Regions from separate parts of the Mesorhizobium sp. M0040 genome, predicted to be linked through region 4. Evidence: predicted binding sites of a transcription regulator. Region 4 holds the regulator's gene; each other region holds the start of a gene.

Region 1 (8,058 bases), on a different contig from region 4:
AACATCCCCTATGACGTCGAGGCGATCCGCCGCGACTTCCCGATCCTGTCGCGGCAAGTCTACGGCAAACCGCTGGTCTATCTCGACAATGGCGCCTCGGCGCAGAAGCCGCAGGCGGTGCTCGACGCCATCCAGCACGCCTATTCCCAGGAATACGCCAACGTCCATCGCGGCCTGCATTTCCTGTCCAATGCCGCGACCGACGCCTATGAGAGGGCTCGCGAGACGGTGCGCCGTTTCCTCAATGCGCCGAGCACCGACAATATCGTCTTCACCTCGAACACCACGGCGGCGATCAACACGGTCGCCTATGGTTTCGGCATGCCGAACATCGGCGAAGGCGACGAGATCGTGCTCTCGATCATGGAGCATCATTCCAACATCGTGCCGTGGCATTTCATCCGCGAGCGGCAGGGCGCCAAGCTGGTCTGGGTGCCGGTCGATGATCTCGGCGTCTTCCATATCGAGGAATTCGAGAAGCGGCTGACCGACCGCACCAGGCTGGTTGCCATCACCCATATGTCGAACGCGCTGGGCACGGTGACGCCGATCAAGGAGATCGTGCGCATCGCGCATGCCCGCGGCATTCCGGTGCTGGTCGACGGCAGCCAGAGCGCCGTGCATATGCCGATCGACGTGCAGGACCTCGACTGCGATTTCTTCGTCTTCACCGGCCATAAGGTCTATGGCCCGTCGGGCATCGGCGTGCTCTACGGCAAGAAGGATATTCTGGAGCGCATGCGCCCGTTCATGGGCGGCGGCGAGATGATCGAGGAGGTGACGCAAGACATCGTCACCTACAACGACCCGCCGCACCGTTTCGAGGCCGGCACGCCGCCGATCGTGCAGGCGATCGGACTTGGTGCGGCGCTCGAATACATGGAAAAGATCGGACGTGAGCGCATCGCCGCGCACGAGGCCGATCTGAAGGATTATGCGCATCAAAAACTGCGCGCCATCAACTCGCTGCGCATCTTCGGCGATGCGCCCGGCAAGGGCGCAATCATCTCGTTCGAGCTGCAGGGCATCCACGCGCACGACGTGTCGATGGTCATCGACCGGCAGGGCGTGGCGGTGCGCGCCGGCACCCATTGCGCCCAGCCGCTGTTGAAACGCTTCGGCGTAACATCCACATGCAGGGCATCGTTCGGCATGTATAATACCAGGGCTGAAGTCGATGCTTTGGCCGATGCGCTGGAAAAGGCGCGAAAGTTCTTCGGGTGACGATCATGGATGATGCCAGCCACACCGCCGAAAGCACGGCACTGGATATGACCACCAATGCGGCGGTTTCCGGGTCAACGATTCCCGCCGACGAACTGGCGCGGCTGACCGACGACATCGTCTCGGCGCTGAAGACGGTCTATGACCCGGAAATCCCGGCCGACATCTATGAGCTCGGCCTGGTCTACAAGATCGACATCGAGGACGACCGCTCGGTCAAGATCGACATGACGCTGACCGCGCCGGGCTGCCCGGTGGCTGGCGAAATGCCGGGCTGGGTCGAAAACGCCGTCGGCGCCGTCGAAGGCGTCTCCGGCGTCGAGGTCAACATGACCTTCGACCCGCCCTGGTCGCCCGACCGCATGTCGGAAGAGGCGCAGGTGGCGGTTGGGTGGTACTAGCATCCGACCAGCCAGAGGCTGGCGCACTTGCGCCGGGTACAAAACTTCACCATTTTAGGTGAGGAATCATTCGGCAGGCCTTGAACCTGCGCGCATGGAGAAGGAAAACATGGGACGCTTCGCCGTCATCACGATGACCGAAAAGGCCGCCGACCGGGTTCGCGAGATCGTTGCGACCCGTGAGAATGCGCATGGCATTCGCCTTGGCATCAAGAAGGGCGGCTGCGCCGGCATGGAATATACGGTCGATCTGGTGACCGAACCCAATACCAAGGACGACCATATCGAGCGTGACGGCGCCCATGTCTATGTCGCGCCGGAGGCGGCCCTTTTCCTGTTCGGCACCGAGATGGATTTCGAGCAGACGACGCTGCGCACCGGCTTCACCTTCCGCAATCCGAACCAGAGCTCGGCCTGCGGCTGCGGCGAATCGGTCGAATTGAAGCCGGCTGATCTGAAGGCACTGGCCGAAGCACGCGCTTCGGCCTGAGAATTTTCTTTTCCTTAGTAGGATTTCGCGAGACCCCCTCATCCGGCCGCTTCGCGGCCACCTTCTCCCCGAGGGGAGAAGAGGTCGCGAACGGTTGAGCCAGTCTCTTCTCCCCAGCGGGGAGAAGGTGGCCCGAAGGGCCGGATGAGGGGGACTGCCGAAGCTAATCCACCCACATCCCCGTTCGCTTGTGCCAGTCTGCGATCGACTCCTCCGGGTAGACGTCGAACACCTTGTCACCCTTGCCGATGTCGGGCTCGACCCAGTTCGCCTTGTATTTCAGCATCAGATGCACCTTCTCCGGCGGTTTCGGCAGGTCTGTGTCGATCGCCGAGGCAAACGGATGCACCAGCTCCGGCCAGGTCGGATCGTAGAGCCAGAGTGCCGTCCCGCATTTCGTGCAGAAGTTCCGCTCGCCCGTCGAGGTCTCGCGTTGCGGGTGCTCGTCGTCCTCGATCTCGGCGCGGTAGACGCCGAGATGGCGCTTGCCCTGGATTTTCAGCGTTTCGTAATCGGCGCCGAGATTGATGGCAAAACCGCCGCCGCCCTGCTGCTTGCGGCAGATCGAGCAGTAGCACAGCATGAACGGCACCGGCGTGTGGCTTTCCACCTCGAAACGCACGGCATTGCACCGGCAGGACCCTTTGAGCAGAAGCGGCATGAAAAACTCCGAGGAAATTGATTCTGAACTTGTCAGGATGGTGCCGGTTGCGTCGATGACAAGGGGAAATCCGGGTGACATGATCGCCGCATGGACAACGAGCGCATAGAAGAGCTTTTCGAAGGCCTCGGCCCGGTCAGCATCCGCAAGCTGTTCGGCGGCAAGGGCATCTATTTCGACGGCGTCATCGTCGCCATCGTCATCCGTGGCGAATTGATGCTGAAGGCCGACGCCGAAAGCGCCCCGGATTTCGAAGCGGCCGGCTGCCGGCAATGGACCTATACCGGCTCGCGCCACGGCAAGCTCGTGTCGATGCCCTATTGGAGCGTTCCCGACAGCGCCTTCGACGATCCCGACGAGATGGCGATCTGGGCACGCCGCGCCTACGAGGCAGGACGGCGCGCCGGCAAATAGGCTGCGTCATGCTTCGGCAATTCCGGGCCGCACTTCATGCCAGGTCCCGCGCCTCGGGCACGAGCGCCAGCGCTTCGGCAAAGCCAGCGCTGGTGAAGGCGGCACTCTCGACGACGAGCATAGCTGCGGCAATGCCTTCGCGCAGTGCCGCGCGTAGCGTCAGGCCGCGCAGCAGGGCAGCGATCGTGGCGCCTGCCAATGCGTCGCCGGCGCCGGCAGTATCGGTCCGCTTTTGTAGCGGCGGTGGCGAGATCGAGAACGCGCTCAATTCGTCGAAACCGAGCACTGGTTCGTCGCCGGCGGTGATCACGCCGCTTTTCAGCCCGGCGCGTATTAGGCCGTCGACGATGCCTTGATCGTCAGCATCGATGCCGACGTCGGCGAGCACGCCGGCCTCCTGCCGGTTCATGAAGGCCAGCGCCAGACGGTCGAGCACCGGCATCAGCCGCGCCGCCTTATTGGGCGAGACCGCAAGCGCAAACACCGGCTTGTCGGCGGCGAGTGCCGCCAGCCGCCCCAGCGCGGTCGACGGCAGGTTGGCGTCGCACAGCACCGCGTCGGCCGAACCGATCGCTTCCCGCACCTTGGCGCGGCGGATCTGCTTGGGAAGCGCCAGCTCGTAGAGCACCATGTCGGCAAGGCCGGCGATCAGCCCGCCGTCGCTATCGATCAGCATCGTATGGCTTGGCGTTGCTCGGTCGAGGAACACCGCCGACAGGTCGGCAATGCCGGCCTCGGTGACGGCGCGTAAAACCGTGTCGCCAAGGGCATCGCCGCCGCGCACCGAAAGCAGCGAGGCCGAGGCGCCGCGTCGCACCGCACAGCGCAAGGCGTTGAAGACGGCACCGCCGACATGCTCGCGCATCGTGCCGGGGTTGGAAGCGGCCGGCACGAAGGCGCCGGCAACCCGGCCGCGCCGCTCGATATAGGCGCCGCCCACGGCCAGGATCGTCGGGGATTTGATCATGCCGTCAAAATGCCCTTTAGCTGTTGCCCGGGGGAGACTAGGTCGCCGGGCGGAACCCTGCAATCGCGGGTCCGATTCGGTTGGTGACGGCAACGGCGCCGCATGCGAGGCGAGACACATCGGAAGCAATAATTGCGAAACAAAAATAGAACAAATAGGGATATGCGTTATTTTTCAAACCCTTGGTGCTCATTGACAAATGAGAACAAATGAGGTACATTCTTTTAAGGATTGCGGGATTGTCCGGCCTCCATTGACGACCACGGGGTGATGTATCATGGCTCAGAATTCTTTGCGGCTTGTAGAGGACAAAGCGGTGGACAAATCAAAGGCTCTGGATGCGGCGCTGTCGCAAATCGAGCGTGCCTTCGGCAAGGGCTCGATCATGCGGCTCGGCGCGAACGAGCAGGTCGTCGAGATCGAAACGGTGCCGACCGGCTCGCTTGGGCTGGACATCGCGCTTGGCGTCGGCGGCCTGCCGCGCGGCCGCATCGTCGAGATCTACGGGCCGGAAAGCTCGGGCAAGACGACGCTGGCGCTGCACACGGTGGCCGAAGCCCAGAAGAAGGGCGGCATCTGCGCCTTCGTCGATGCCGAGCACGCGCTCGACCCGGTCTATGCCCGCAAGCTCGGCGTCGATCTCGAAAACCTTTTGATCTCGCAGCCCGATACCGGCGAGCAGGCGCTGGAGATCTGCGACACGCTGGTGCGCTCCGGCGCCATCGACGTGCTGGTGGTCGATTCGGTGGCGGCGTTGACGCCGCGGGCGGAAATCGAAGGCGAGATGGGCGATTCGCTGCCCGGCCTGCAGGCCCGCCTGATGAGCCAGGCACTGCGCAAGCTCACCGCCTCGATCTCGCGCTCCAACACCATGGTCATCTTCATCAACCAGATCCGCATGAAGATCGGCGTCATGTTCGGTTCGCCCGAGACGACGACCGGCGGCAATGCGTTGAAATTCTATGCCTCGGTCCGCCTCGACATCCGCCGCATCGGCTCGGTCAAGGATCGCGACGAGGTCGTCGGCAACCAGACCCGCGTCAAGGTCGTCAAGAACAAGCTGGCGCCGCCCTTCAAGGTGGTCGAGTTCGACATCATGTATGGCGAGGGCGTCTCCAAGACCGGCGAGCTGGTCGATCTCGGCGTCAAGGCGGGCGTGGTCGAAAAGTCGGGCGCCTGGTTCTCCTACAATTCGCAGCGTCTTGGCCAGGGCCGCGAAAACGCAAAACTGTTCCTGCGCGACAATCCCGACACGGCGCGCGAGATCGAGCTGGCGCTACGGCAGAATGCCGGGCTGATCGCTGAGAAATTCCTTGAGAACGGCGGCTCCGAAAGCAGCGACGACGGTTTCGAGGACGACGCCGGGGTGATGTAGGGCAGGCGACGCCTCGCTGAGCCTCAGCCAGGTTTCGATTTGATGTTTTGATTTTGAGTTTGCGTAATCGATGCGTTTCGAACCGCCGGCCCAGGGCCGGCGGTTCGCGTTTGACGGCGAGGCAGACGCATTTCAAGGCGCTGGTGAAAGCCGGGATTTGAGCCCATTTGGTGTTTCTGGACAGGCTGCGGTGCGACCGCTAAAAGGCCATGTCTATTTTCCGCCGGCAGCCGGCGGTTCTCTCGAAAAGGCAGTATTCATGAGTGGCGTCAACGAGATCCGGTCGGCATTTCTCGACTATTTTCGCAAGGAAGGTCACGAGGTCGTCGCGTCAAGCCCGCTGGTGCCGCGCAACGACCCGACGCTGATGTTCACCAATGCCGGCATGGTGCAGTTCAAGAACGTTTTCACCGGTCTGGAGAAGCGGCCGTATTCGCGCGCCACGACTGCCCAGAAGAGTGTTCGCGCCGGCGGCAAGCACAACGACCTCGACAATGTCGGCTACACCGCGCGCCACCTGACGTTCTTCGAGATGCTCGGCAATTTCTCCTTCGGCGACTATTTCAAGGAGCGGGCCATAGAGCTTGCCTGGAACCTGATCACCAGGGAGTTCGGGCTGAAGAAGGACAAGCTGCTGGTCACCGTCTACCACACCGACGACGAGGCGGCCTCGTACTGGAAGAAGATCGCCGGCCTTTCGGACGATCGCATCATCCGCATCGCGACTTCGGACAATTTCTGGGCAATGGGCGACACTGGACCTTGCGGGCCGTGTTCGGAGATATTCATCGACCGTGGCGAGCATATCTGGGGCGGCCCTCCCGGCAGCCCCGAGGAGGATGGCGACCGTTTCCTTGAATTCTGGAACCTGGTGTTCATGCAGTACGAACAGGTGACGAAGGAGGAGCGCGTCGACCTGCCGCGTCCGTCGATCGACACAGGCATGGGCCTCGAGCGCATGGCATCCATCCTGCAAGGGGTTGAAAGCGTCTTCGAAACCGACCTGTTCCGCCACCTGATCGACGCTGCGTCGTCGGCGCTTGGCAAAGGTCCGGATGCGGACGCCGTCGCATCGTTGCGCGTCATCGCCGATCACCTGCGTTCGTCCTGCTTCCTGGTCGCCGACGGCGTGCTGCCGTCCAACGAAGGACGCGGCTACGTGCTTCGTCGCATCATGCGCCGCGCTATGCGCCACGCGCAGTTGCTCGGCGCCCGCGATCCGCTGATGTGGCGCCTGGTGCCGGCACTGGTCCGCGAGATGGGCCAAGCCTACCCGGAACTGGTGCGCGGCGAACAGATGATCACCGAAACGCTGAAGCTGGAAGAGACGCGCTTCCGCAAGACGCTGGTGCGCGGCTTGGGCTTGCTTTCGGAGGCGACGGAAAAGCTGGCCTCCGGCGACATGCTGGATGGCGAGACAGCGTTCAAGCTCTACGACACCTATGGCTTTCCGCTCGATCTGACGCAGGACGCGCTGCGCCAGCGCAACATCTCGGTCAACCTTGCCGGCTTCACCGAGGCGATGGAGCGGCAGAAAGCGGAGGCGCGCAAAAGCTGGGCCGGCTCCGGCGACGTGGCGACCGAGACGGTATGGTTTCCGGTGCGCGAGAACGCCGGCGCCACCGAGTTCCTCGGCTATGAGACCGAGCAGGCGGAAGGCCTCATCCAAGCGCTGGTCAGGGGCGGCAAGACCGTCGACAGCGCCGGCAAAGGTGACGCCGTTGCCGTGGTTGTCAACCAGACGCCGTTCTATGGCGAGTCCGGTGGCCAGATGGGCGACACCGGCGTCATTTCGGGCGACGGGTTCTCGATCGAAATATCCGATACCCAGAAGAAGGCCGATGGGCTTTTCGTCCATCTCGGCAAGGTGGCTAACGGCACGGTCAAGACGGGCGCGACCGTCGAGCTGAAGGTGGACCACGCGCGTCGCTCCAGGCTGCGCGCGAACCATTCCGCCACGCATCTGATCCATGAGGCGCTGCGCGAGGTGCTGGGTACCCATGTGGCGCAGAAGGGCTCGCTGGTCGCGCCCGAGCGTCTGCGCTTCGACATTTCGCACAACAAGCCGATCTCGCCTGGCGAGCTCGAAGAGGTCGAGCGCATGGCAAACGAGATCGTCGTTCAGAACGGCCCTGTAACCACGCGGCTGATGTCTGTCGACGACGCCATTGCCGAAGGCGCCATGGCGCTGTTTGGCGAGAAATATGGCGATGAAGTGCGCGTCGTTTCGATGGGCACGGGCTTGCATGGCGCCAAGGCCAACCGGCCTTATTCGGTCGAGCTATGCGGCGGCACGCATGTCAGGGCGACCGGCGATATCGGCCTGGTGCGCATCGTGTCCGACAGCGCGGTCGCTGCCGGCGTGCGCCGCATCGAGGCGTTGACCGGCGAGGCGGCCAGAAAGCATCTCGACGAACAGGACAAGCGGTTGAAGGCGGCCGCCGCCGCGTTGAAGATTTCGCCGGCCGATGTGCCGGCCCGCGTCGAGGCGCTGCTGGACGAACGCAAGAAGCTCGAAAAGGAGCT
Region 2 (8,058 bases), on a different contig from region 4:
CGATCCTCAGCCTCTGCCAGCAGGTAGTGCTCGGCCTTGCGCCGATGAATGTCGATACCGGCGCCGGCTTCGTCACGCCGCAGAATTACGAGATCGTCGCCGAGCTCGCCAAGCAGGCGTTGCGCTGACCTCCCAAGCCGTCGGCCGGGATCGAGCCCGGCCGGCGGGACCGCCGGCGAAAAGGCCGGCACGCGACATCAAGCGAGGATCGCCATGGCCGAACGCATCATCGAACTGCGCGACATCAGCAAGTCCTACGGCCAGGTCTATGCGCTGGGCGGTGTCAATCTCAGCGTCGATCGCGGCGAGGTGGTCGGTCTGATCGGCGACAATGGCGCCGGCAAGTCGACGCTGATCAAGATCCTGTCCGGCGTGGTCAAACCGACCAGCGGCGAGATTCTCGTCCGCGGCAAGCCGGTGACCGGATGGAGCCCTGCGCGCTCGCGCGACGCCGGCATCGAAACGGTGTTCCAGGACCGGGCGCTCGCCGTGCAGCAGACGATCGTGCGCAATATCTTCATGGGCCGCGAGCTCACCGGCTGGCTTGGCTGGCTGAAGGTCAACAAGGAGATTGCGGAGGCGAGCCGGCTGATGCGCGAGATCGGCTTCACCTCGAAAGTGTTCACGCCACAGTCGATCGTCGGCCAGCTCTCGGGCGGCGAACGCCAGGGCGTGGCGATCGCGCGGGCCATCTATAAGAAGGCGGAGCTGATAGTCCTCGACGAACCGACGACCGCGCTATCGCTGACCGAGACCGCCAAGGTCTTCCACTTCGTGCGCCAGGTGCGGGCGAGCGGTCGCTCGATCCTGTTCATCGGCCACAACATCCACCACGTCTTCGATATCGCCGATCGCTTCGTGGTGCTGGACCGCGGCAAGGTCGCGCTCAGCGCCGACCGCAGCGAGGTCAAATCGGCCGAGGACCTGATCAATTTCATGGAAGACGTCGCCCACCCCAGCGGATTGCCGGGGTTGCACGACGCGGGCGATGCGGAGAGGGCGGCACGATGAGCAAGACCATGGAACCCGATCTGCAGAGCCCCCTCGGCGGCACGCATAATGAGGCCGCCGGGAAAGAGTGGAGACACCCGTCCGACAACTGGCTGCGCGGGTTCATCCTCGACAACCGCGCCGCGCTCGGCACGCTTGCCGTGTTCATCGTCATGATGGCGGTGTTCATGATCGCCAACCCGATCGTGTTCACCACCTGGTATCTTTACAGCTCCGTGCTGACCACGCTGCCGGTGGCGCTGTTCGTGGTGGTGCCGCTGGTCTTCGTCGTCACCTGCGGCGAGATCGACCTGTCGTTTCCGGCGACGATGGGCTTTGCCTCATGGGTCTTCGCGCTGGTCGTGCAGGCCGGCTACGACCCGTTCCTCGGCATCGCCGCCGCAATGGTCACCGGCATGCTGCTCGGCTTCCTGGTCGGCTCGCTGGTCGTCTATGGCGGGCTGTCGTCGCTGATCGCCACGCTCGGCATGAACTTCCTGCTGCGCGGCCTGATCCAGATCATCAACGAGGGCAGGTCGACGGCGCTGACCGGCCTTGCCGACAGCTGGGCCTACAAGATCTTCTCCAGCCAGGTTTACGGCATTCCGGTGCAGATCTTCTGGGCCATCGCCTTCGTCGTGCTGTCGGCGCTGCTCTACAACCGCCATCGCTTCGGCGCGCAGGTCAAGGTGGTCGGCGACAATCCCGACAGCGCCCAGCAGATGGGTATCGACGTCAAGCGCGTCAGGGTGAAGGTGTTCGTCTTCGTCGGCATCGGCGCGGCAATCGCCGGCACGTTCTCGGTGATGATCAACTTCACCTGGTGGCCGACGGCGGGCGACGGATACCTGCTGCCGGTGCTGGCATCGGTGTTCGTCGGCGGCACTCCGACCTGGGGCGGCATCGGCACCGTCGTCGGCGGCGCGATCGGCGCGGTCACCGTCTCCTTCATCCAGACCGGCGTCGTCGCGGCGGGCCTGAGCGGCTTCTACGTCCAGTTCTTCAACGGCCTGATCATCATCCTGTCGCTGCTCGGCCATAAGTGGAACCAGGCGCGGTATCGCTAGTGGTATCGACCTAACATAAGAGTCCGGCTTGGGATTCCCTTTCTGGCGCATGCGCACAGGAATATCCTTCGTTGCGCGAATTATGCAGACACCTCATCAGGCCGTTCCCTATTAGGGCTTGACACTGGCGGCTTTCATGAGTCGCGCCGTAGCTTCACTCTCGCTTTCCACGAAACGCACAAACTCGGGCTGCGTCATGCTCATTGGCTCGCCTCCGTGTTTAGCGATCCACTCGCGCAGGTCCGGTCCAGTGAGCACGCGCCCGATGTCGTTCGAAAGCTTCTCAACCACGCCGGTCGGAGAGCCAGCCGGCGCCCACATTCCATACCAGATCGGGAAGTCGAAGCTGACGACGCTCGCCTCCGCGATTGTCGGTACCTCCGGGAGCAAGGTCGAGCGCCGAGCGGTACTCACGCCTAGCGCAACGAGTGTGCCGTCGTGAATGTGGGGCAGGGCAAGAGAGATTGGCACCAAATAGTAAGTGAAGCGCATCGCTATCGCGTTGGCGATCGTATCGGCGTTCGAATCATTCGGCGAGGGAGGCACATGCAGCGCCTTGATTCCCGCCGCTTGATTGAATTTCTCGACTCCAACATGTGTGCCGGTGCCTATACCGGTGGATCCAAATTTGAGCTCACCTGGCTTCGCCCTCGCCGCCGCAATGAGTCCGCCGACGGTGGTGACACCAGTCGCCTTGCCTGCCACGAGTACGTAGGCTTGCCTCGTGAGCGGAATGATCGGAATGAAATCCTTCAACGGGTCATACGGGAGGTCTTTCAAGAGCGCCGCACTGTATGCCTGAGCGTTGGTGTTTATCAGCAGCGTGTAGCCGTCGGCCGGTGACTTCGCGACCTGGGCAGGGCCCGCAGTGGCTCCCGCACCTGGGATGTTCTCCACTGTCACCGGTTGGCCCCACAGCTCAGAAAGCTTCGGGGCCAGGGCGCGGGCCAACAGATCAGGCCCGCCGCCCGCCCCGAACGGCTCAATGATGCGTACCGGCTTGGCCGGATAGTCTCGTGCGGACGCGGCCAGATTTGTTGCGCTTCTCATCGTGTCCTCATGTGCCTCGGCACAGCCAACGAGAAATAGCAAAGAGCAACGCAATTGATCGAAGCGTCAGTCCCATAAGATTTCTCCTTGTGTGACTCAAAAAGCTACCTACTGGTATCGGCCCAACATAGCCTAACATAAGAATCCGGCTTGGGATTCCCTTCGGCGAAAGCGAATGCGAGTCTGGCGCGTGCGCACAGGAATATCCTTCACCGTTTCGCCGACCGATCGCCAGCGACTGATGGCTGTCGTAAAAGACCGCAATGCGCCGCAAAAGCATGTTTGGCGCGCCGAAATCATCCTGTTGAGCGCCAACGGCGTCGGCACCGTCGAGACCATGCGGCAGACCGGCAAGTCCAAGACCTGCGTGTGGCGCTGGCAGGAACGCTTTGCCGAGGAAGGCCTCGAAGGGCTGTTGCGCGACAAGACGCGACCTTGCAAGCGATTGTACCCTATTTGTTCTGGGGGTGCCAGACAATTTTCCACATGCCTCACACCCCGGTGACAAACCCGTCCAGCACGCGTTTCTGGCCGGCCTTGTCGAAGTCGATGGTCAGCTTGTTGCCTTCGATGGCGGAAATGTTGCCGTTGCCGAATTTCTGGTGGAAGACGCGGTCGCCGACGCTGAAGGGGGACGGCGTGTCGGCGACGGATTTGGCGACCAGCTCGCCGTCGATTGTGCGCCCCTTGACCGAGGTGCGGCCGGCGCCGTAGCCGGAGTCGGTTTCGCCGTAGCCGATGCGCTCGACCTGGTGGCCGGAGCGCGTGCCCCAATTGCGGTCGGTCGCCTCGGTGCGGTTGGCTTGAGCACGCTGCCAGCCCGGCGTCGCATAGGTGCTGGAGAAAGCGCCGGATTTCTCGGCGCCGTTATTGCCGCCGATGTTGTCGAAGCGCGATGCTCCATAGGGGTTCTGCCTGCCTGCCCCTTGGCCGCCACGACCGGAGGCGAACGAGCCGCCACCATAGGCATTGCCGTAGCCGCCATAGGAGTTGCCGCTCTCGGAAACTTCGACATGGGCTTCCGGCAGTTCGTCGAGGAAGCGCGACGGGATGGTTGACTGCCAGAGGCCGTGGATGCGGCGGTTGGAGACGAACCAGATGTGCAGGTTCTTCTTGGCGCGGGTCAGGCCGACATAGGCGAGGCGGCGTTCCTCCTCCAGCCCGGAGCGGCCACCCTCGTCGAGGGAACGCTGGTGCGGAAAAAGACCTTCCTCCCAACCAGGGAGAAAAACGGTTTCGAATTCGAGGCCCTTGGCCGAATGCAGCGTCATGATGTTGACGGCGTCGAGCTCGGCGTTCTGCTCGGCGTCCATCACCAGCGCGACATGTTCGAGGAAGGAGCGCAGCGATTCATACTCCTCCATGGAGCGGATCAACTCCTTGAGGTTCTCGAGGCGGCCGGGCGCTTCAACCGAGCGGTCGTTCTTCCACATGTCGGTGTAGCCGCTCTCCTCCAGAATGGTCTCGGCGAGCTCGGTGTGCGGCGTGGTTTCCAGCGCCTTCTGCCAGCGCTCGAAATTGGCCGATACCTCGCGCAGTGCGGCGCGCGGCTTCGGCTTCAGCTCGTCGCTTTCGGCGAGTTTTGCCGCCGCCTCCAACATCGGGATGCGCAGCGCCCGTGCGGTGTCGTGGATCTGGCGGATGGTGGCCTCGCCAAGGCCGCGCTTCGGCACGTTGACGATGCGCTCGAAGGCGAGGTCGTCGGCGCCTTGTGCGACGACGCGGAAGAAGGCCAGCGCATCGCGGATTTCGAGGCGCTCGTAGAAGCGCGGGCCGCCAATGACGCGGTAGTTGAGGCCGAGCGTGACGAAGCGGTCCTCGAATTCGCGCATCTGGAAGGACGCGCGGACGAGGATCGCCATGTCGTTGAGATTGTGCTTCTGGCGCTGGTAGGCCTCGATGGTCTCGCCGACGGCGCGGGCCTCCTCTTCGGAATCCCAGGCGGCATGGACATGCACCTTCTCGTCGTCCTCGGCGATCTTTTCGGTGAACAGCGTCTTGCCGAAGCGGCCCTCATTGTGGGCGATGAGGTGGGAGGCGGTGCCGAGGATGTGCGCGGTCGAGCGATAGTTGCGCTCCAGCCGGATGATGGTGGCGCCGGGAAAATCCTTGTCGAAGCGCAGGATGTTGTCGACCTCGGCGCCGCGCCAGCCATAGATCGACTGGTCGTCGTCGCCGACGCAGCAGATATTTACGGTGGACAGGCGCGGGCTTTCCTCCCCCTTGAGGGGAGGGTGGCCGGGCGAAGCCCGGTCGGGTGGGGTCCGTGCGGCAGTGCTCGACCTACCGGCGGCAGTGCTCGACGCTCTAGCGGTGCCTTCTGCGGCAACCCCCTCCGCCCGCTTCGCGGGCACCTCCCCCTCAAGGGGGGAGGATTGCGGCCGCTGCGCCAGCAGCCGCAGCCACATGTACTGGGCGGTGTTGGTGTCCTGATACTCGTCAACGAGGATGTAGCGAAAGCGCTTGTGGTATTCCTTCAGCACGTCCGGATTGGCGCGGAAGATGCGGATCGGATGGCACAGGAGATCGCCGAAGTCGCAAGCGTTCAGCGTTTTCAGCCGCTCCTGATAGGCCTTGTAGAGCTCGCGGCCCTTGCCGTTGGCGAAGGCACGGGCATCGCCCTCGGGGATGTCGGCGGGGCCAAGGCCCTTGTTCTTCCAGCCGTCGATCATCTGGGCGAACTGCTTGGCCGGCCAGCGCTTGTCGTCCAGCCCTTCGGCCTGGATAAGCTGCTTGATCAGGCGCACCACGTCGTCGGTGTCGAGAATGGTGAAGTCGGATTTGAGCCCGGCCAGCTCGGCATGTCGGCGCAGCAGCTTCACTCCAATCGAGTGGAAGGTGCCGAGCCACGGCATGCCCTCGACATTGCCTTCGCCGATCAACAGGCCGATGCGCTGCTTCATCTCGCGCGCCGCCTTGTTGGTGAAGGTGACGGCGAGGATCTGCGAGGGGAAAGCCTTGCCGGTGGCAAGGATGTGGGCGATGCGGGTGGTCAGGACGCGCGTTTTGCCAGTGCCGGCGCCGGCCAGCACCAGCACCGGGCCTTCGGTGGTTTCCACCGCCAGCCGCTGCTCGGGGTTGAGGCCGTTGAGATAATCGGGCGCGTTGTTCTGGTTGCTGCGGGCAGCCATGGCGCGCGCGGCAATGCCCGACGGGGCCACGGGCCGCGCGTTCGGTTCGTCAAAAAAGGGCATGTCTTCCGAAAAGCCGGACATCTCCCCCCGAATGTAGTGATTCGGCAGCGAAAGGCCAGAAGTGTCTCCGTTTTGTTCTCTGTCCAGTCGGTAGACTCACAATCTGAATGGGTCTGCTAACCAAAACGCCGGGCTTGCGATGGGCCGGCACCGTAAAACGCCGAGCTTGCTTGACAGGGGAAGCGGGCCGGAGAAAGTTGCGTGGGGGCAGGAACGCAATGCGGGGTTGCCCATGGACGCGTCGCGGAGCGCACCAGTCGAAGGAGCACCGTCTTGGCTGTGGTCATCACCTCCCTGATCCTTTTCCTCATCGGCCTGGCGATTGGCGGCGGCGGCATCTGGCTCGTGACGCTGGGCGGCAGCTGGTACTACGTCATCGTCGGTCTAGCTTTCCTTGTCGCGGCCTGGCTGCTCTACAGGCGCAGATCCACGGCGCTGTGGCTCTACGCGGCGATCGTGCTCGGCACGCTCGCCTGGGCGGTCTGGGAGACCGGCTTCGACTGGTGGGAGCTCGGCCCGCGCGGCGGCATCATCGTGCTTGTCGCGCTATGGCTGTTGACGCCATGGGCGCGGCGCGGGCTTACCGGTCCCGACGGACGCGCGCCGCTGATCCTCGCCGTGCTGGCCTCGCTTGCGGTCGCCGGCTATTCGATGACGACCGATCCAAAGGATATTGCGGGTGAACTCAACACCGACAAGGTGACGCCGACGGCCGATCTCGGCGGCAACGTGCCGGCTGGCGAATGGCACTATTACGGTCGCACGCAATATGGCCAGCGCTATTCGCCGCTCGACCAGATCACCGCCGAAAACGTTGCCAATCTGCAGCCGGCCTGGACCTATCGCACCGGCGACGTGAAAGGGCCCGACGACATCGGCGAGACGACCTATCAGGTGACGCCGCTAAAAATCGGCGACACGCTCTACATCTGCACGCCGCATAATTTCGCCATCGCCATCGATGCCGCGAGCGGTAAGGAGAAATGGCGCTTCGATCCGCAGGTCAAGCTCAACAAGGACCGCCAGCACCAGACCTGCCGCGGCGTGTCCTATTATGCCGATGCCAAGGTCGCCGCCGGCCAGCCCTGCGCCACACGCATCTACCTGCCGACATCCGACGCCCGGCTGATCGCGCTCGATGCGGCGAATGGCCAGGTCTGCCCGACTTTCGCCGAAGGCGGCACGCTGAACCTGCTCGCCAACATGCCATATCCGAAGCCGGGCTATTATTATTCGACCTCGGCGCCGCTGATCGTCGCCAACAAGATCATCGTCGGCGGCGCGGTCAACGACAATTATTCGACGCAGGAGCCGTCCGGGGTCATCCGTGCCTACGATGCCGACACCGGCGCGCTGTTGTGGAATTGGGATTCCGGCAATCCGGATCAGACGACGCCGCTGCCGCCGGACCAGACCTACACCAACAACTCACCCAACATGTGGTCGACGGCGAGCGTCGACGAGAAGCTCGGGCTGCTTTATGTGCCGCTCGGCAACAAGACGCCGGACCAACTCGGTGCCGGACGCAGTGCCAATGACGAGAAATTCTCCTCTTCGATCACCGCGCTCGATCTCAACAGCGGACAATTGCGCTGGGTGCGGCAGACCGTGCACCACGATCTCTGGGACATGGACGTGCCGGCGCAGCCGACGCTGGTCGACATCACCACGGAAAGTGGCGTGGTGCCGGCGCTGGTCGGGCCGACCAAGCAGGGCGACCTCTATGTGCTCGACCGGCGCAGCGGCGAGCCGATCGT
Region 3 (8,058 bases), on a different contig from region 4:
GGCGACGACACCAAACACCTTCCCTTCGAAGATCTGCACATGGCAGCCGGTGCGCGTTTCGGCGCCTTCGCCGGCTGGTCGATGCCGCTGACTTATCCGGCCGGCGTGATGAAGGAGCACCTGCACAGCCGCGAGCATGCCGGCCTGTTCGACATCTCGCACATGAAGCTGTTCGAAATCAGCGGCCCGGGCGCAGCACCGCTTCTGAACCGCGCCTGCCCGTTCGATGCCGGCGCGCTTGAGATTTCCCAGTCCAAATACACGTTCTTCCTCAATGAGGCGGCCGGCATTCTGGACGATCTGATCGTCACCAGGCTCGGCGCCGAGCGCTTCATGATGGTCGCCAATGCCGGCAACGCCGCCGCCGACGAAAAGCATCTGCGCGCACTGGCCAAAAATTTCGATGCAGAGGGCGATTTCGATGTAAAAGTGGATGCACTCGACCGCGTCTTCTTGGCCATCCAGGGCCCCGAGGCGTGGGCTGCCCTTTCCCGCGCCGGCATCGAGACCGGTTCGCTGGTGTTCATGCACGGCATCGAACCGCGCAAAAAATGGTTCATGAGCCGGTCCGGCTATACCGGCGAAGACGGCTTCGAGATCGGCCTGCCGGAAGCGGATGCAAGAAACCTCGTCGCCAGGCTGCTCGAGGACGAGCGGGTGATGTGGGTCGGCCTTGCCGCCCGCGACAGCCTGCGGCTCGAAGCCGGACTGTGCCTGCACGGGCTGGACATCACGCCGGAGATCGATCCGGCCAGCGCCGGGCTGATGTGGGCCATCCCCAAGGAGGTTCGCGCCTCTGGCGCCTTCATCGGCGCCGATGCGCTGCGCGCCATCCTGGAGCGTGGTCCGGCGCAAAAACGCGTCGGCCTGAAGCCGGAAGGCCGCCAGCCGGTGCGCGCCGGTGCTGCCCTTTTCGATGCTGACGGCAACCCTGCCGGCCATGTCACCTCAGGCGGCTTCGGCCCCTCGGCCGGTCATCCGGTCGCCATGGGCTACGTCCAGACGCCGCTTGCCAAATCCGGCGCAAAACTGTTCGCCGATGTCCGCGGGACGAAAATCCCGGTCGACATCCACCCCTTGCCCTTCACGCCCCATCGCTACCGCAAAGGATGATTTCAATGGCAAAGACCTATTTCACCGAAGATCACGAATGGCTGCGCGTCGAGGGCGGCATCGCCACGGTCGGCATCACCGACTACGCACAGCAGCAGCTCGGCGACCTCGTCTTCGTCGAGCTGCCGGAATTGGGCAGAAAACTGGCCAAGGGCGACACCGCCGTGGTGGTCGAATCGGTCAAGGCCGCATCGGATGTCTACGCGCCGGTCGACGGCGAGATCACCGAGGCCAACACCTCGCTGTCATCGGATCCTTCACTCGTCAATTCGGCGGCAACCGGCGACGGCTGGCTGTGGAAGATGAAGCTGGCCAATGAAAGCCAGCTCGACGGGCTCCTCGATGAAGCCGCTTACAAAGCCCATATTGGTTGATAGCAGGACCAGGAAGATGACCGCAGCACCCTACCCCTTCTCGGCTCGCCATATCGGCCCGGGCCTCCATGACGTCAGAGCCATGCTGGCGACGATCGGCGTTCCTTCGGTCGAAACCCTGATCAGCCAGGCAGTGCCGAAGTCGATCCGGCTCGACCGGCCGCTGGCCCTGCCCGCCCCCGCAAGCGAAGCGGAAGCGCTGACCGAGCTCGCGGCGACGATGGCAAAGAACACGGTGCTGAAGAGCTTCATCGGTGCCGGGTATCATGGCGTCCACGTGCCGCCGGTGATCCAGCGCAACCTGTTCGAGAACCCGGCCTGGTATACGGCTTACACGCCTTACCAAGCCGAGATCAGCCAGGGCCGGCTGGAAATGCTGTTCAACTTCCAGACGCTGGTGACAGAACTGACCGGCCTGCCGGTGGCGTCGGCCTCGCTGCTCGACGAGGCGACGGCGGTGGCCGAAGCTGTCGGCATTGCGCTGCGCCATCATCGCGACAAGCGCACCAAGGTGGCACTGGCCGGCACGCCGCACCCGCAGACGCTGGACGTCGTGCGCACCCGCGCCGAGCCGCTCGGCATCGAGGTCGACGGCGAGGTGATCGACGACAACACCGCCGCCCTGCTGGTCTCCTGGCCCGATACATTCGGCGTCTACGGCGACCACAAGGCAGCGATCGACAGGGCCCGTGCTGCCGGCGCGCTGGTCGTCTTCATCGCCGACCCGCTTGGCCTGACGCTGACCGATGCGCCGGCCAGGCTTGGCGCCGACATCGCCGTCGGCCCGATGCAACGTTTTGGCGTGCCGATGGGCTTTGGCGGGCCGCACGCCGCCTATTGCGCCGTCTCCGACAGGCTGACGCGGCTGATGCCCGGCCGGCTCGTTGGCCAGTCGACGGATAGCAAGGGCCGTCCCGGTTATCGCCTCGCGTTGCAGACACGCGAGCAGCATATCCGCCGCGACAAGGCGACGTCCAACATCTGCACCGCACAGGCGCTGCTCGCCAATATGGCGACGGCCTATGCGATCTGGCATGGCCCTGCCGGGCTGCAGGCGATTGCCGGCCGCATCCACACGCTGGCCAACCGCCTGGCTGCCGGCCTCAAGGCAGCGGGCGTTTCGGTGCTCGGCGACAGCCGCTTCGACGCTGTGACCGTGGAAATGAAGGGCAGAGCCGGCGCGATTGCCGCCGCCGCAGAAAAGACCGGCCGGCTGCTGCGCGTCATCGACGCCGACCATGTCGGCATCAGCTTCGACGAGACCTCCACCGAAGCCGATCTGGAGGCAATCGCAGCGCTTTTCGGCGCCAAGGCCGGCGTTGCCGCCGGCAGTTCCATGCCCGGAAAAACGCGCGGCAAGGAGTTCCTCACCCAGCCCGTCTTCCGCGAAAACCACTCGGAAACCGACATGATGCGCTTCCTGCGCCGGCTGGCCGACAAGGACCTGGCGCTCGACCGCGCCATGATCCCGCTCGGCTCCTGCACCATGAAGCTCAACGCCGCCGCCGAAATGATGCCGGTGAGCTGGCCTGATGTCGCCAACCTGCATCCCTTCGCCCCGGCAAACCATTCGACAGGCTATCGCGCCATGATCGAGGAGCTGGAAGGCTGGCTGGCGGAGATCACCGGCTTCGACGCGGTGACCCTGCAGCCCAATGCCGGCAGCCAGGGCGAATATGCCGGGCTGCTCGCCATTCGCGGCTATCATCTGTCGCGCGGCGAGGGCCATCGCACCGTCTGCCTGATCCCGTCCTCGGCGCATGGCACCAATCCGGCAAGTGCGGCCATGGCCGGCATGAGCATCGTCGTCGTGCGCTGCACCGAGGACGGCAATATCGATACGGCCGACCTGCAGGCCAAGGCGGCCGAGCATGCGCACAACCTTGCGGCGCTGATGTTCACCTATCCTTCGACGCATGGCGTCTTCGAGGAAGGCGCGCGCGACCTTTGTGCCCTCGTCCACAGCCATGGCGGCCAGGTCTATTTCGACGGCGCCAACCTCAACGCGCTGGTCGGCCTCGCCCGTCCCGGCGATATCGGCGCCGATGTCTGCCACATGAACCTGCACAAGACCTTCTGCATCCCGCATGGCGGCGGCGGCCCCGGTGTCGGCCCGATCGGCGTCAAGGCGCATCTGAAGCCATATCTGCCCGGCCACGTCACCGAAGGCTCGGCCCATGCCGTGGCGGCGGCACCGTTCGGCAGTGCCTCCATCCTGCCGATCACCTGGATGTATATCCGCATGATGGGCGCTTCCGGCCTGAAGCAGGCGACCGAGACGGCGATCATCTCCGCCAACTATGTGGCGACGCGTCTCGGCGAGCATTTCCCCCTGCTTTACAAAGGGCGCAACGGACGCGTTGCGCATGAATGCATCCTCGACACCCGCGTGCTCAAAGACAGCGCCGGCATCAGCGTCGACGATATCGCCAAGCGGCTGATCGACTATGGCTTCCATGCACCGACCATGTCGTTCCCGGTGGCCGGCACACTGATGGTGGAGCCGACCGAGTCCGAGCCCAAGCGCGAGCTGGATCGCTTCTGCGAGGCCATGATCGCCATAGCCGGCGAGGCAGCCAAGGTGGCGAAGGGCGAATGGCCGTTGGGCGACAATCCTCTGGTCAACGCGCCACACACCGCCGCCGAGGCATTGGCCGGCCAGTGGACCCATCCCTATACGCGTCTGGAGGCGGCCTACCCCGCCGGCGATGCCGACACGGCGGCAAAATACTGGCCGCCGGTGTCGCGCATCGACAATGTCGCCGGCGACCGCAACCTTGTCTGCTCCTGCCCGCCGCTGTCGGAATATCTGGGTGCGGCGGAATAGATCATGATCCCGAAAGTGGAATCCGGTTTTCGGACAAGATCATGGGGTCTAACAAGAAGATAGAAACCTCAATCAGGCAGAACGCAAGGCCGGCCCGTCGGCCTTGCTCGCCCGGTCCCGGACGACGACGCGATTTCGCCCGGCGCGCTTTGCCGCATAGAGTGCTGCGTCGGCTTCGGCCAGCACATCGTCGAGACCGGTGCCGTTTGTTCCGCCAAAGCCGATGCCGCCGCTGACTGTGCTTCGCAACGGACCGAGTTGGGTGGCCACGACTTCCGTGCCGAAGGCGACGCTGATCTTGCTCGCAATGTCATAGGCCTTCTCTTCCGTCATCCGCGACATGACGAGCACGAATTCCTCGCCGCCCAACCGGAAGGCGTCGACGCCGGTCCGGGCGTATTTCCTGACGACGGCGGCAAAGCGGCACAGAACCTGGTCGCCGACCGGGTGACCAAATACGTCGTTCGTCCTCTTGAAATGGTCGAGGTCGAACATGGCAACGGACATGAACGGACCGAAGACCCGCTCGCCGTAGAGTGCCGTCAACGCCCGCCGATTCATCAGCCCGGTCAATGGATCGGTCATCGTCTCGGCCTTCAATTCGATCTGCGCCTGCAAATGGTGCAGGGAGAGCGTCAATGCGCCGAGCCCGGTCATGCAGGCGACGGCCACGACGGAATTCACCCGCTCGGCCCAATTGTCGGGCGCAACACCCAGCACCCATTGGCCCTTGACCAGCAGGACCGCGCCGCAAAGTCCGAACGACAGGGCACAGACGCCGCTCAGGAACGAGACGACCAGCAATATCCGGCGATCGTGACCACCCTCAATCCAGAACATCGCCCCGATGAGCGAGAGCAGCGCCGTTACCGTTGCGTAGGTGACAATAAAGCCGACACCATCAAATCCGAGATACGTCGCGCCTGTGCAAACAGCCATCGCAACCAAGGTCGGCAAGATGGCGCGCCTGTAGTCGCCTATGCCGAGATATTGCATGGCCGACAGGCAGATAATCAGGAAACCGAGGCTGAGAAGCGCAAGCACGATCTGGCAAAGCCAGGCGCTTGGATCCCTGGTGTAATGCCAGAACAACACGACATGTGCGACCAGCACGAGAATGCCGCACGCCACCGTCAGCACAAAGCGTGCCTGTGGCGCGGTGAACCAGATCGCAAACATGGTGATGCTAAGGCCCGTGCCCGACAGCGCCGCCGCGAGCAGGAGCGAACTGTAATCCAACATGCTTAAGCGACAGCCTCTTGAGGGTTCCGCTGCATTCTAGGTCAGCGACAGTCCGCAAATACCGTTTTTTCAGCCAATCTTGCGGCGTAACCTTCGGACAGGGTTTACAAAGCGTCGATGCTCCAGGCTTCGACCCCATTTCCGCCGCTTGGTTGTCGAATGGTTTTGCAGTAAGAGGCCCTATCCTCGAACGTAACAGGAACCTCCGTCGCCTGCCCGCGAAAAGCGTGGCAGTATCGGGTGGTGATTCGCAGCATCGGAATCCAGGACCGGCATGGACGACAATAACGATCTTTTCGCCAAATTGGACAAGCAGCCGCAACCGGCTCGCGCCGCCGCGCGCCCGGCCGACCCGCTGGTGCAGGCGGCGAAGCGGCCGGCGCCCCGCGACGCCAGCGAGAGCTACAGTGCCGCCGATATCGAAGTGCTGGAGGGGCTGGAGCCGGTGCGCCGCCGCCCGGGCATGTACATTGGCGGCACCGACGACAAGGCGATGCACCATCTGTTCGCCGAGGTCATCGACAATTCGATGGACGAGGCGGTCGCCGGCCATGCGACCTTCATCGATGTCGAGCTTTCCGCCGACGGATACCTGTCCGTAACCGACAACGGCCGCGGCATTCCGGTCGATCCGCACCCGAAATTCAAGAAGCCGGCGCTCGAACTCATCATGACGACGCTGCATTCAGGCGGCAAGTTCGACAGCAAGGTTTACGAGACGTCCGGCGGCCTGCACGGTGTGGGCGTTTCCGTGGTCAACGCGCTGTCCGACCATCTCGAGGTCGAGGTCGCGATTGGGCGCAAGCTCTATCGCCAGCGCTTCTCGCGAGGCGTTCCGGTGACCGGCCTGGAGCAGCTCGGCGAGGTGCACAACCGCCGCGGCACGAAGATCCGCTTCCATCCAGACGAGCAGATTTTCGGCAAGGGTGCTGCTTTCGAGCCGGCGCGGCTCTACCGCATGGCGCGGTCAAAGGCCTATCTGTTCGGCGGTGTCGAAATCCGCTGGACCTGCGATCCGTCGCTGATCAAGGAAAAGGACACGACGCCGGCCAAGGCAGAATTCCATTTTCCGGGCGGCCTCAAGGACTATCTGAAAGCCTCGCTCGGCGACGAATTCCAGGTGACCCGTGAAATGTTTGCCGGCAAGAGCGAGAAGCAGGGCGGCCACGGTTCGCTCGAATGGGCGGTGACCTGGTTCGGCGGCGACGGTTTTATCAATTCCTATTGCAACACCATTCCGACCGCCGAAGGCGGCACGCATGAGGCCGGCTTCCGCAACGTCCTGACGCGCGGCTTGCGCGCTTATGCCGACCTGGTCGGCAACAAGCGCGCTTCGATCGTCACTTCCGAGGATGTGATGATCTCGGCGGCGGGCATGCTGTCGGTGTTCATCCGCGAACCGGAATTCGTCGGCCAGACCAAGGACAGGCTGGCGACGATCGAGGCGATCCGCATCGTCGAAAGCGCTATCCGCGACCCGTTCGACCACTGGCTGGCCGACAATCCGCAGGAAGCTTCGAAACTGCTCGAATGGGTGATCGCCCGCGCCGACGAGCGGGTGCGCCGCCGCCAGGAAAAGGAAGTGTCGCGCAAGAGTGCGGTGCGCAAGCTGCGCCTGCCCGGCAAGCTCGCCGACTGCACGCAGAATGCCGCCGCCGGTGCCGAGCTGTTCATCGTCGAGGGCGATTCGGCCGGCGGTTCGGCAAAGCAGGCGCGCGACCGCGCCAGCCAGGCGGTGCTGCCCCTGCGCGGCAAGATCCTCAACGTCGCCAGCGCCGGCAACGACAAGCTTGCCGCCAACCAGCAGATATCCGACCTCATCCAGGCGCTTGGCTGCGGCACGCGCTCGAGATATCGCGACGAGGACCTGCGTTACGACCGGGTCATCATCATGACCGATGCCGACGTCGACGGCGCCCATATCGCCTCGCTGCTGATCACCTTTTTCTACCAGGAGATGCCAAGCCTGGTCCGCGGCGGCCATCTCTATCTGGCGGTGCCGCCGCTTTATTCGATCCGGCAAGGCGGCAAGGTCGCCTATGCCCGCAACGACGCGCACAAGGACGAACTCCTGCGCACCGAATTCACCGGGCGCGGCAAGGTCGAAATCGGCCGCTTCAAGGGGCTGGGCGAAATGATGGCCGCCCAGCTCAAGGAAACCACCATGGACCCGAAAAAGCGCACACTGCTGCGGGTCGACGTTATCGATGCCGAGGCGGCGACCAAGGACGCGGTCGACGCATTGATGGGGACCAAGCCCGAGGCCCGTTTCCGGTTCATCCAGGAACGCGCGGAATTCGCCGAGACGGAAGTGCTGGATATCTGAGCTCCCGCCGCTAGCTTGGCCTTCTGGGCTGGAGACGAGCACTTGACCTGGGCGCGGCTGAAGGACGATATCGGCACGCGGATCGCTGGCCTGACGCGGCCGACGCGCTCGGACTGGATCTTTGCCCTGCGCACCGTTTCGGCCGGCCTCATCGCGATTTTGGCCGCCTATGCGCT
Region 4 (8,058 bases):
TTGTATTCCTCGCAAGGCACGGCGAAGCACATATGCAGGAAATTGGCTGCGAAATTCAGCTCGTTCTTCGGGTAAATGAATGGCTGGCCGATGTGGTATTTGTAGGCCATCGCCGCGATCGTCGGCATCTTGGCGATCAGCCGCATTGACGCGACCATGCGTTGGTAGGGGTCCGAGATATCGGTGGAATCGTGATAGAAGGCCGACAGCGCGCCGACCACGCCGCACATCACCGCCATCGGATGCGCATCACGGCGGAAGCCGGTGAAAAAGCGCGACATCTGCTCATGCACCATGGTGTGGCGCGTCACCCGGTAGTCGAAATCGTCCTTCTGCGCCTTGGTCGGGAGTTCACCATAAAGCAAGAGATAGCAGACTTCGAGGAAGTCGCCGTGCTCGGCCAATTGGTCGATCGGGTAGCCGCGGTGCAAAAGAATGCCGGCATCGCCATCGATGAAGGTGATTTCCGATTCGCAGCTCGCCGTCGACGTAAAACCGGGATCGTAGGTAAAGACGCCGGCGGTGTTGTAGAGCGAACCGATGTCGATGACGTCAGGTCCTACCGAACCACTTCGTATCTTGAATTCATGGGTTTTGCCGCCGAGTTCCAGCTTGGCCGTCGATGCCTGGGTTTTGCCGCCAAATTCCATTTTTGTCGCAGGTTCGGTCATAGCAAACTCCTTTTTGTTTCCTCAGGCCGGCAAAGGCAAAATATCTGAACCCAACACGTCAAAAGCATCGGAAAACGCACATTTGCGCCCGCAATTGAATCTGCGCGGCAGATTAGGCCAAGACCCAATGTTGCACTGCGAAACACACCTTTCAATGCCAATCTTCTTGGGCCAGTTTGCTAATCGATTTGATCAGCGATCCGCGCCAGGCTTTCCTCGCGGCCAAGCACGGCCAGCACATCGAAGACACCTGGCGAGGTACTTTTGCCGGTGAGCGCGGCGCGCAAAGGTTGGGCCACGGCGCCGAGTTTATGGCCGGCGGCCTGCGCATAGTCGCGGATCGCGGCTTCGGCTGAGGCGGCAGACCACTCCGAAACCGTGGCTAGTGCCGCATGAGCGCCCCGCAGGATCGCGCGCGCCTCACCGCTGAGCAGCGCCGCCGCCTTCTCGTCGACCGGCAGCGGCCGCTCGACGAAAAGGAATGCAGCCCCTTCAACAAGTTCGACCAGCGTCTTGGCGCGCTCCTTCAGGCCCGGCAATGCGGCAAGCAGTTGCGCCCTGCGTCTGTCGTCGAGGCGCGCCGCGATTGCCGGGCCGCCTTCAAGATAGGGCAGAGTGGCGATGAAGATGTCGAGCAGCGCCGCGTCGTTCATCCGGCGCATATGCACGCCGTTAAGCGCCTCGAGCTTGGCGAAATCGAAACGGGCGGCGCCCTTGTTGACGTCGCCAATGTCGAACCATGCAATCATGTCGGCGATCGACATGATCTCATCGTCGCCGTGGCTCCAGCCAAGCCTCGCCAGATAGTTGAGCAGCGCCACCGGCAGGTAGCCCATGGCGCGATAGGCTTCGACGCCAAGCGCGCCGTGCCGCTTCGACAGCTTGGCGCCGTCGGCACCGTGGATCAGCGGGATATGCGACATCGACGGCACCTCCCAGCCCATGGCCTGATAGATTACGGTCTGGCGTGCGGCGTTGGTCAAATGATCGTCGCCGCGGATGATGTGGGTGATGCCCATGTCGTGATCGTCGACGACGACGGCATGCATGTAGGTGGGATTGCCGTCCGAGCGCAGAATAATGAAATCGTCGAGATCCTTGTTGGGAAAGCGCACGTCGCCCTGGACGCGGTCATGCACCACCGTCTCGCCGTCTGTCGGCGCCTTGATGCGGATCGCCCCCTTGGCGCCGGGCGGCGCCTCCGACGGGTCGCGGTCGCGCCAGCGTCCATCATAGCGGGGAGGCAGCCCCTTGGCCCGTGCGCTCTCGCGCATTGCCTCTAGCTCGGCAGGCGTCGCATGACAATAATAGGCCTTGCCCATACGAACGAGCTCCTCGGCCACCTCGCGATGGCGCGGCGCGCGCTCGAACTGCGAGACAGGCGCGCCGTCCCAGGTGAGTCCGAGCCAGGAAAGTCCGTCGAGAATGGCTGCCGTCGCCGCATCCGTCGACCGCTCACGGTCGGTATCCTCTATACGCAGCAGCATCGTGCCGCCCGTATGCTTGGCGTACAGCCAGTTGAACAGCGCCGTGCGCGCGCCGCCAATGTGCAGATAGCCGGTGGGCGAGGGGGCAAAACGGGTGACGACCTTATCGGGCATGGAACTCTCAGGCGGGCGAAGGAAGTGGGTTTGCGGACTTTCGCGCGTTGCGCGTTCATGTAGCATAGGAGGTCGAGGGCGCAAGGGGCAGACCCGATGGCTGTGCGAGGCCGAGGTGCGGGCGAGGGCGAGGACGCGGTCAACGGCGTCAGCGAACGCTTGCTGTTTGCTGCTCCCCCGCCTGTCCTGCCGGCACCGGCATTGCTACCCGCTCCGCGCTTCGATGCTCCGTCGCTGCCGGCCAGCGACCCAGCAACGGTTCTCGTGCCCGCGGGCGAGCCCATCGTACGCCTGCCCAGGCGTTTCCGCCTCCCGTCACCGTCCCGTATCCGCAACAGCGTAACCTCGGCAGCCGGCCTGGAACTCGACCGCGGCATCGCCTTCCTGCTGGTGCCGGTGTTCCTCGCATGCGGGGTGGTCGTATATTTCGGGCTGTCGGTGGAGCCGGCCTTTCCACAGCCGATCGCAATCGCGCTCCTCGCGGCCCTTTGTGCCGTCGTCTCGCGGTCATGGCCCAGGACGCGCCTGTGCTTCATGGTGGCGCTGCTCTGCGCGCTTGGCGTACTTGCCGCCAAGTTCGAGACATGGCGTGTCGGAACGCATATGCTCGGTTCCGAAATCTCGACGCGGCTGACGGGTCGCGTCGTATCGTACGAGCCCATGGCGAGCGGCCGCATCAGGCTGACAATCGATGTGATCTCAACCGCCAGGCCGACACTGCGCTACATGCCGGAACGGGTCCGCGTTTCGGCGATGAAGATACCGGCTGCGCTGACCGCCGGTTCCGAGATCACCGGCTATGTGCGGCTGCTGCCGCCGACCGGCCCGGTGCGGCCCGACAGCTATGATTTCTCCTTCGACAGCTATTTCGCCGGTATCGGCGGCAGCGGCTTTTTTCTCGGCAATCCGAAAGTCGTGTCGTCGGGCAGCATGCCGCTTGCCGCGCAGCTTTCTTCCGCGATCGAAGACGCGCGCGAATCCATCGCCGACCATATCCGCAGCCGCATCGGCGGCGCCGAGGGCGAGATTGCTGCTGCGCTGATCGTTGGCGTGCGCGCCGGCATTCCCGAGGAGATCAACGAAGCGATGCGGCGCACCGGCATCTACCACATCATCTCCATCTCGGGGCTGCATATGGCGTTGGTCGCCGGCACCATCATGGCGCTGCTACGGGGTGCCTTTGCGCTGTTTCCCGATTTCTCATCGCGACGGCCGGTCAAGAAATATGCCGCGGCCGCCGCGCTTTTTTCGATTGCGGCCTACCTCGTCTTTTCCGGCATTGTCGTGGCGGCCGAACGCAGCTTCATCATGCTGGCGGTGATGCTTATCGCCGTGCTGTTCGACCGGGCCGCGCTCACCATGCGCAACCTGGCGATCTCGGCCATCGCGGTCATCCTGGTGTCGCCGCACGAGGTGGTCGGTCCGAGTTTCCAGATGTCCTTCGCCGCGACGGCGGCCCTTGTCGGCGCCTATGCAGGCTGGTCCGATTACCGCGCCGGCAGGGCCACCACGCCGCCGCCGCGGCGGTCGCCGCTACGCTTTGCCACTCGAAAGGTCCTGCTGGGCATGTGCGGTCTGGCGATGACCTCGATCATTGCAGGGAGCGCCACGGCGCTTTTCGCCATATGGCATTTCCAGCGCGTGGCGCCGCTCAGCCTGTTCGCCAATCTGGCCATCATGCCCATCGTCTCACTGGTCGTCATGCCTTTCGCCGTGCTCAGTGCGCTGGCGATGCCGTTCGGCGCGGATGGCCCTTTCCTCTATGTCATGGGCAAGGGGCTGACGGCGATGATCGCCCTGTCCGGGTGGATCTCGGAGCGCTCGCCGATCGATGCGGTCGGGCTGATTTCGCTGAGATCCGTCCTTCTGGTGACGATCGCCCTCGTCATTGCCAGCATGGCGACGACCCGGTTGCGGCTGGCGGCACTTCCTTTTGCGCTCGCCGGCTTGCTGACGACAACGCAGACACGCATACCCGACGTATTGGTCTCGGAGGACGCACGGCTGGTCGCGCTGCCGATCGGCAGCGGTGAACTCGCGGTCAACCGGGCACGCCCGAATGAGTTCACCATCGACAACTGGAAACGCGCGCTCACATCAGAGGCTATCGTCGCGCCGGAAACACCTGGAAAGAACGACCCGCAATTCGACATTGCCGATCCGGCCGACCTACCGCCGGGCATGCCGTTCATTTGCACGGACGGCCTCTGCCTTGCCAGGCATCCATCCGGCGCGATCATCGCGCAAGCCAAGGACCGCGATACTGCGCGGCCAGCCTGCGCCTTTGCCAGCTTGATCGTCATCGACGACGCCACCGCCCATAACCCCTGCTACTACGACCGGCTGGTCCTCGTCGTCACCAAACGGCAACTGGCGCGCGCGGGAAGTGCCGCCGTCTACTTCGATCCACAAGCGGCAACGCGCGCCGAAATCCGTTTCGCGGTCGAAAAATCATACCGGCCCTGGCACGTGCAGCGGAAATTTTCACGCGCGACGCGCGGCCTGCCCCCATACCGCAGGGCCGACAATCCAAAAGCCGGCGCCAAGGGCGCAACTCAGTAGCGGCGGATCAGCCCAACGAGCTTGCCCTGCACCTTGACCCTGTCTGGTCCGAAGATGCGCGTCTCGTAGGCTGGATTGGCGGCTTCCAGGGCGATCGAGGCGCCCTTGCGGCGGAACCGCTTCAGCGTCGCTTCCTCCTCGTCGACCAGTGCCACCACGATCTCACCGGGGCTCGCCGTATCGGCATTGCGGATGATCACCGTGTCGCCGTCGAAAATGCCGGCCTCGATCATCGAGTCGCCTTTGACCTCGAGCGCATAATGCTCGCCGCCCATGATCATATCCGGCGGCACCGAAATCGAATGCGTCTGGTGCTGGATGGCGTCGATCGGCACACCGGCGGCGATGCGGCCCATCACCGGGATCGAAACGGCGGCGACGACATCGTCGTCATTTCCGGCTGCGGGCACGCGCGACGATGTCGGCTTGCCTTGCCGAGGACCGCCTTGCCCAAGACTGCCCTGGATGACACTCGGCGAGAACTTGCGTGCCGCATTGAGGCCGGGGGCGATCGAGTCAGGCAGGCGCAGCACCTCCAGCGCACGGGCCCGGTTGGGCAAACGGCGAATGAAGCCGCGCTCCTCCAGCGCCGTAATCAGCCGGTGGATTCCGGATTTGGAAGCCAGGTCGAGCGCTTCCTTCATCTCGTCGAAGGAAGGCGGGATACCGCTTTCCTTCAACCTTTCGTGGATGAACATAAGCAGTTCGTGTTGTTTGCGTGTCAGCATAGCGACCCCCAACAGAATCAGAAAAACAAACCCAGAACAAACACTATCTGTTCCAGTTGTGTTCCGCAACTGTTTAAAGTTTAATGAATGCGTTAAGGCTCGGGAAACAAACGACGTGCCCTACCGGCGTACCGCATTTTCATCGCCGCGAGCCTCATCGCCTTGATTCTGCTTTCGTTTGCGCCCTTCTGGCCTCCTAGAAGGCGGCACTGGCATCGGCCGTCGGTTGGTAAAAGGCACGGAATTGAACCGTATCGACTGTGCGGTTTGGTCAATGCACCGTGAACGAAACGAACTCAAAACGCCAACCTCGGGTTAAGTCCCGGTTTCCATCGCCTGGTCAGGCTGCTTCTCGCCGCTGGAGCCTTGCTGCGCGCAACCAGGTAATGGAAGAACAGTCGACGCGTGTCCGGCCTTGCGTTGGATCTTGGGGGAGCAGACAAATCATGACAGGAATTCCCGATCTCGTGGCCATAAAGGCGATGGATGCCGCGGATCCGCTGCGCGCGATGCGCGACCGCTTTGTGTTGCCGCAAGGAGTGATCTATCTCGACGGCAATTCGCTAGGAGCTGCTTCACGTGCCGCTTTCGATGAACTGCACAAGGCCGCGACCGAAGAATGGTCGCATGATCTCATCCGCGCATGGAACACGGCCGGCTGGTTCAACATGCCGCTTGAACTTGGCGACCAGCTCGGGCGCCTGATCGGTGCCGCGGCCGGCCAGACGGTGGTCTGCGACACGACATCGGTCAACATCTACAAGCTGCTGCACGCCGCCATGGCCATGCGACCGGAGCGGCAGGTCATCGTCGCCGAGGGCGATAGTTTTCCGACGGACCTCTACATGGCTGAGGGTGTGGTTTCGACGCGAAAAGATACGCTGCTGCGCCTCTCGGGGGTCGACGCGCCGACCATCGAAGAGCTGATCGACGAACGCACCGCCGTGGTGCTGGTCAACCACGTCAACTACAAGTCGGGCGAACTGCGCGACATGCCGGCGCTGACGCGCAGGGCTCAGGAAGCCGGGGCGATGATCGTCTGGGATCTCTGCCACACCGCCGGCGCGATGCCAGTCGAGCTCGACAAGGCAAACGCCGATTTTGCCGTTGGCTGCACCTACAAATATCTGAATGGCGGCCCGGGCGCGCCTGCCTTCATCTATGCGGCTGAGCGGCATCTTTCCGACATCCAGCAGCCGCTCACCGGCTGGTGGGGCCATGCACGGCCCTTCGCCTTCGAGCCAGGCTATGCGGCCGGCACCGGCATCCGCCGGTTTCTGTGCGGCACGCAGCCGGTCCTGTCGATGCGCACGCTGAAGGGCGCGCTCGACATCTGGAACGATGTCGACATGACGGCGGTGCGCAAGAAGAGCATCGCGCTGGCGGATCTGTTCATCGAGCTTGTCGAGGCAAAGTGCGGCACTTACGGGCTCACGCTCGAAAGCACGCGCGATGGGGAAAAACGCGGCAGCCAGATTTCATTCATGCATGAGCATGGCTACCAGGTCATGCGCGCGCTGATCGAACGTGGCGTGATCGGCGATTTTCGCGCGCCATCGACCATGCGCTTCGGCTTCACCCCGCTCTATGTCGGCTATGCCGATGTCTGGCAGGCCGTCAAAGTGCTTGAGGACATCCTGCGCACCCGTGCGTGGAAGGATGCGCGCTTCGCCATCAAAGCAGCTGTCACTTGAGATTGATGCGAGAGCTGGAATCGTGAGGCTGGCGACGATGCGCCGCGCGATGCTCACGGCTACGTTGCAAGGCCATATGCCAGGGAGGGCGCAGGGTGTTCGAACGTCACATTGCCGATTGGGACAACGCCTATGCCAACGGCGCCAACATAGCCGGCAGCGATCGCTGGCCGGCGGCCTGGATCGAGCCCGCGCGGGTTTTCCGCGACGTGCTTTCGACCGAGGGCAGGGCGCGGCTCGACATGGCCTATGGCGACAACCCACGCAACCGGCTCGATCTTTTCCTGCCGGCCATCAAGCCCAAGGGACTCGTGGTGTTCGTTCATGGCGGCTACTGGATGGAATTCGACAAAAATTTCTGGTCGCATCTTGCCACTGGCCCTGTTGATCGCGGCTATGCGGTGGCGATGCCGTCCTACACGCTCTGTCCGCAGATACGCATTGGCGGCATCGTCAAGGAAGTCGGCGCGGCGATCGGCAAGGCGGCGGCGATGGTCCCAGGGCCGCTGATGCTGACCGGACACTCGGCCGGCGGCCATCTTGTTAGCCGGATGGTTACGGCGACGACGCCGCTGGCGCCCGAAGTGGTCCGGCGCGTTCGTCACGTGGTGTCGATCTCGGGGGTGCATGATTTGCGCCCCATCATGCGCACCGGCATGAACGAGACGATCGCGATCGATGAGGCCGAGGCGCAGGCCGAAAGCCCGGTGCTGCTGCGCCCGATGGACAAGGCCCGCCTGACCTGCTGGGCCGGCGGCGGCGAGCGCGCCGAATTCCTGCGTCAGAGCGCGTTGCTGGCCAA

Evidence for each region. Region 4 encodes LexA, which represses DNA repair genes until DNA is damaged. Its sites were predicted from a motif close to TGTTCNNNNTGTGTTCNG; they were not measured.
Region 1: recA (recombinase RecA) is a predicted target of LexA. The motif match lies at 4,293-4,310, and genes of this name have one in related genera.
Region 2: NKJ91_RS17160 (ATP-dependent helicase) is a predicted target of LexA. The motif match lies at 6,364-6,381, and genes of this name have one in related genera.
Region 3: parE (DNA topoisomerase IV subunit B) is a predicted target of LexA. The motif match lies at 5,743-5,760, and genes of this name have one in related genera.

The regions. Positions count from the first base shown of each region.
Region 1 covers NZ_JAMYVA010000064.1:1,389-9,446, reverse strand. The annotation lists gene NKJ91_RS30080 (cysteine desulfurase) at 1-1,224, shown strand, start outside; gene NKJ91_RS30075 (SUF system Fe-S cluster assembly protein) at 1,230-1,625, shown strand; gene sufA (Fe-S cluster assembly scaffold SufA) at 1,735-2,115, shown strand; gene NKJ91_RS30065 (GFA family protein) at 2,279-2,776, opposite strand; gene NKJ91_RS30060 (TfoX/Sxy family protein) at 2,867-3,190, shown strand; gene NKJ91_RS30055 (PfkB family carbohydrate kinase) at 3,225-4,157, opposite strand; gene recA (recombinase RecA) at 4,435-5,532, shown strand; gene alaS (alanine--tRNA ligase) at 5,792-8,058, shown strand, end outside.
Region 2 covers NZ_JAMYVA010000017.1:85,579-93,636, reverse strand. The annotation lists gene NKJ91_RS17185 (substrate-binding domain-containing protein) at 1-128, shown strand, start outside; gene NKJ91_RS17180 (ATP-binding cassette domain-containing protein) at 214-1,011, shown strand; gene NKJ91_RS17175 (ABC transporter permease) at 1,008-2,057, shown strand; gene NKJ91_RS17170 (Bug family tripartite tricarboxylate transporter substrate binding protein) at 2,169-3,107, opposite strand; partial or broken gene NKJ91_RS17165 (helix-turn-helix domain-containing protein) at 3,298-3,543, shown strand; gene NKJ91_RS17160 (ATP-dependent helicase) at 3,599-6,322, opposite strand; gene NKJ91_RS17155 (glucose/quinate/shikimate family membrane-bound PQQ-dependent dehydrogenase) at 6,575-8,058, shown strand, end outside.
Region 3 covers NZ_JAMYVA010000003.1:7,036-15,093, forward strand. The annotation lists gene gcvT (glycine cleavage system aminomethyltransferase GcvT) at 1-1,113, shown strand, start outside; gene gcvH (glycine cleavage system protein GcvH) at 1,119-1,487, shown strand; gene gcvP (aminomethyl-transferring glycine dehydrogenase) at 1,504-4,314, shown strand; gene NKJ91_RS03350 (GGDEF domain-containing protein) at 4,387-5,556, opposite strand; gene parE (DNA topoisomerase IV subunit B) at 5,831-7,882, shown strand; gene NKJ91_RS03360 (FUSC family protein) at 7,925-8,058, shown strand, end outside.
Region 4 covers NZ_JAMYVA010000051.1:1,685-9,742, forward strand. The annotation lists gene gltA (citrate synthase) at 1-671, opposite strand, end outside; gene gltX (glutamate--tRNA ligase) at 851-2,272, opposite strand; gene NKJ91_RS27990 (ComEC/Rec2 family competence protein) at 2,369-4,834, shown strand; gene lexA (transcriptional repressor LexA) at 4,828-5,562, opposite strand; gene kynU (kynureninase) at 6,009-7,256, shown strand; gene NKJ91_RS28005 (hormone-sensitive lipase) at 7,352-8,058, shown strand, end outside.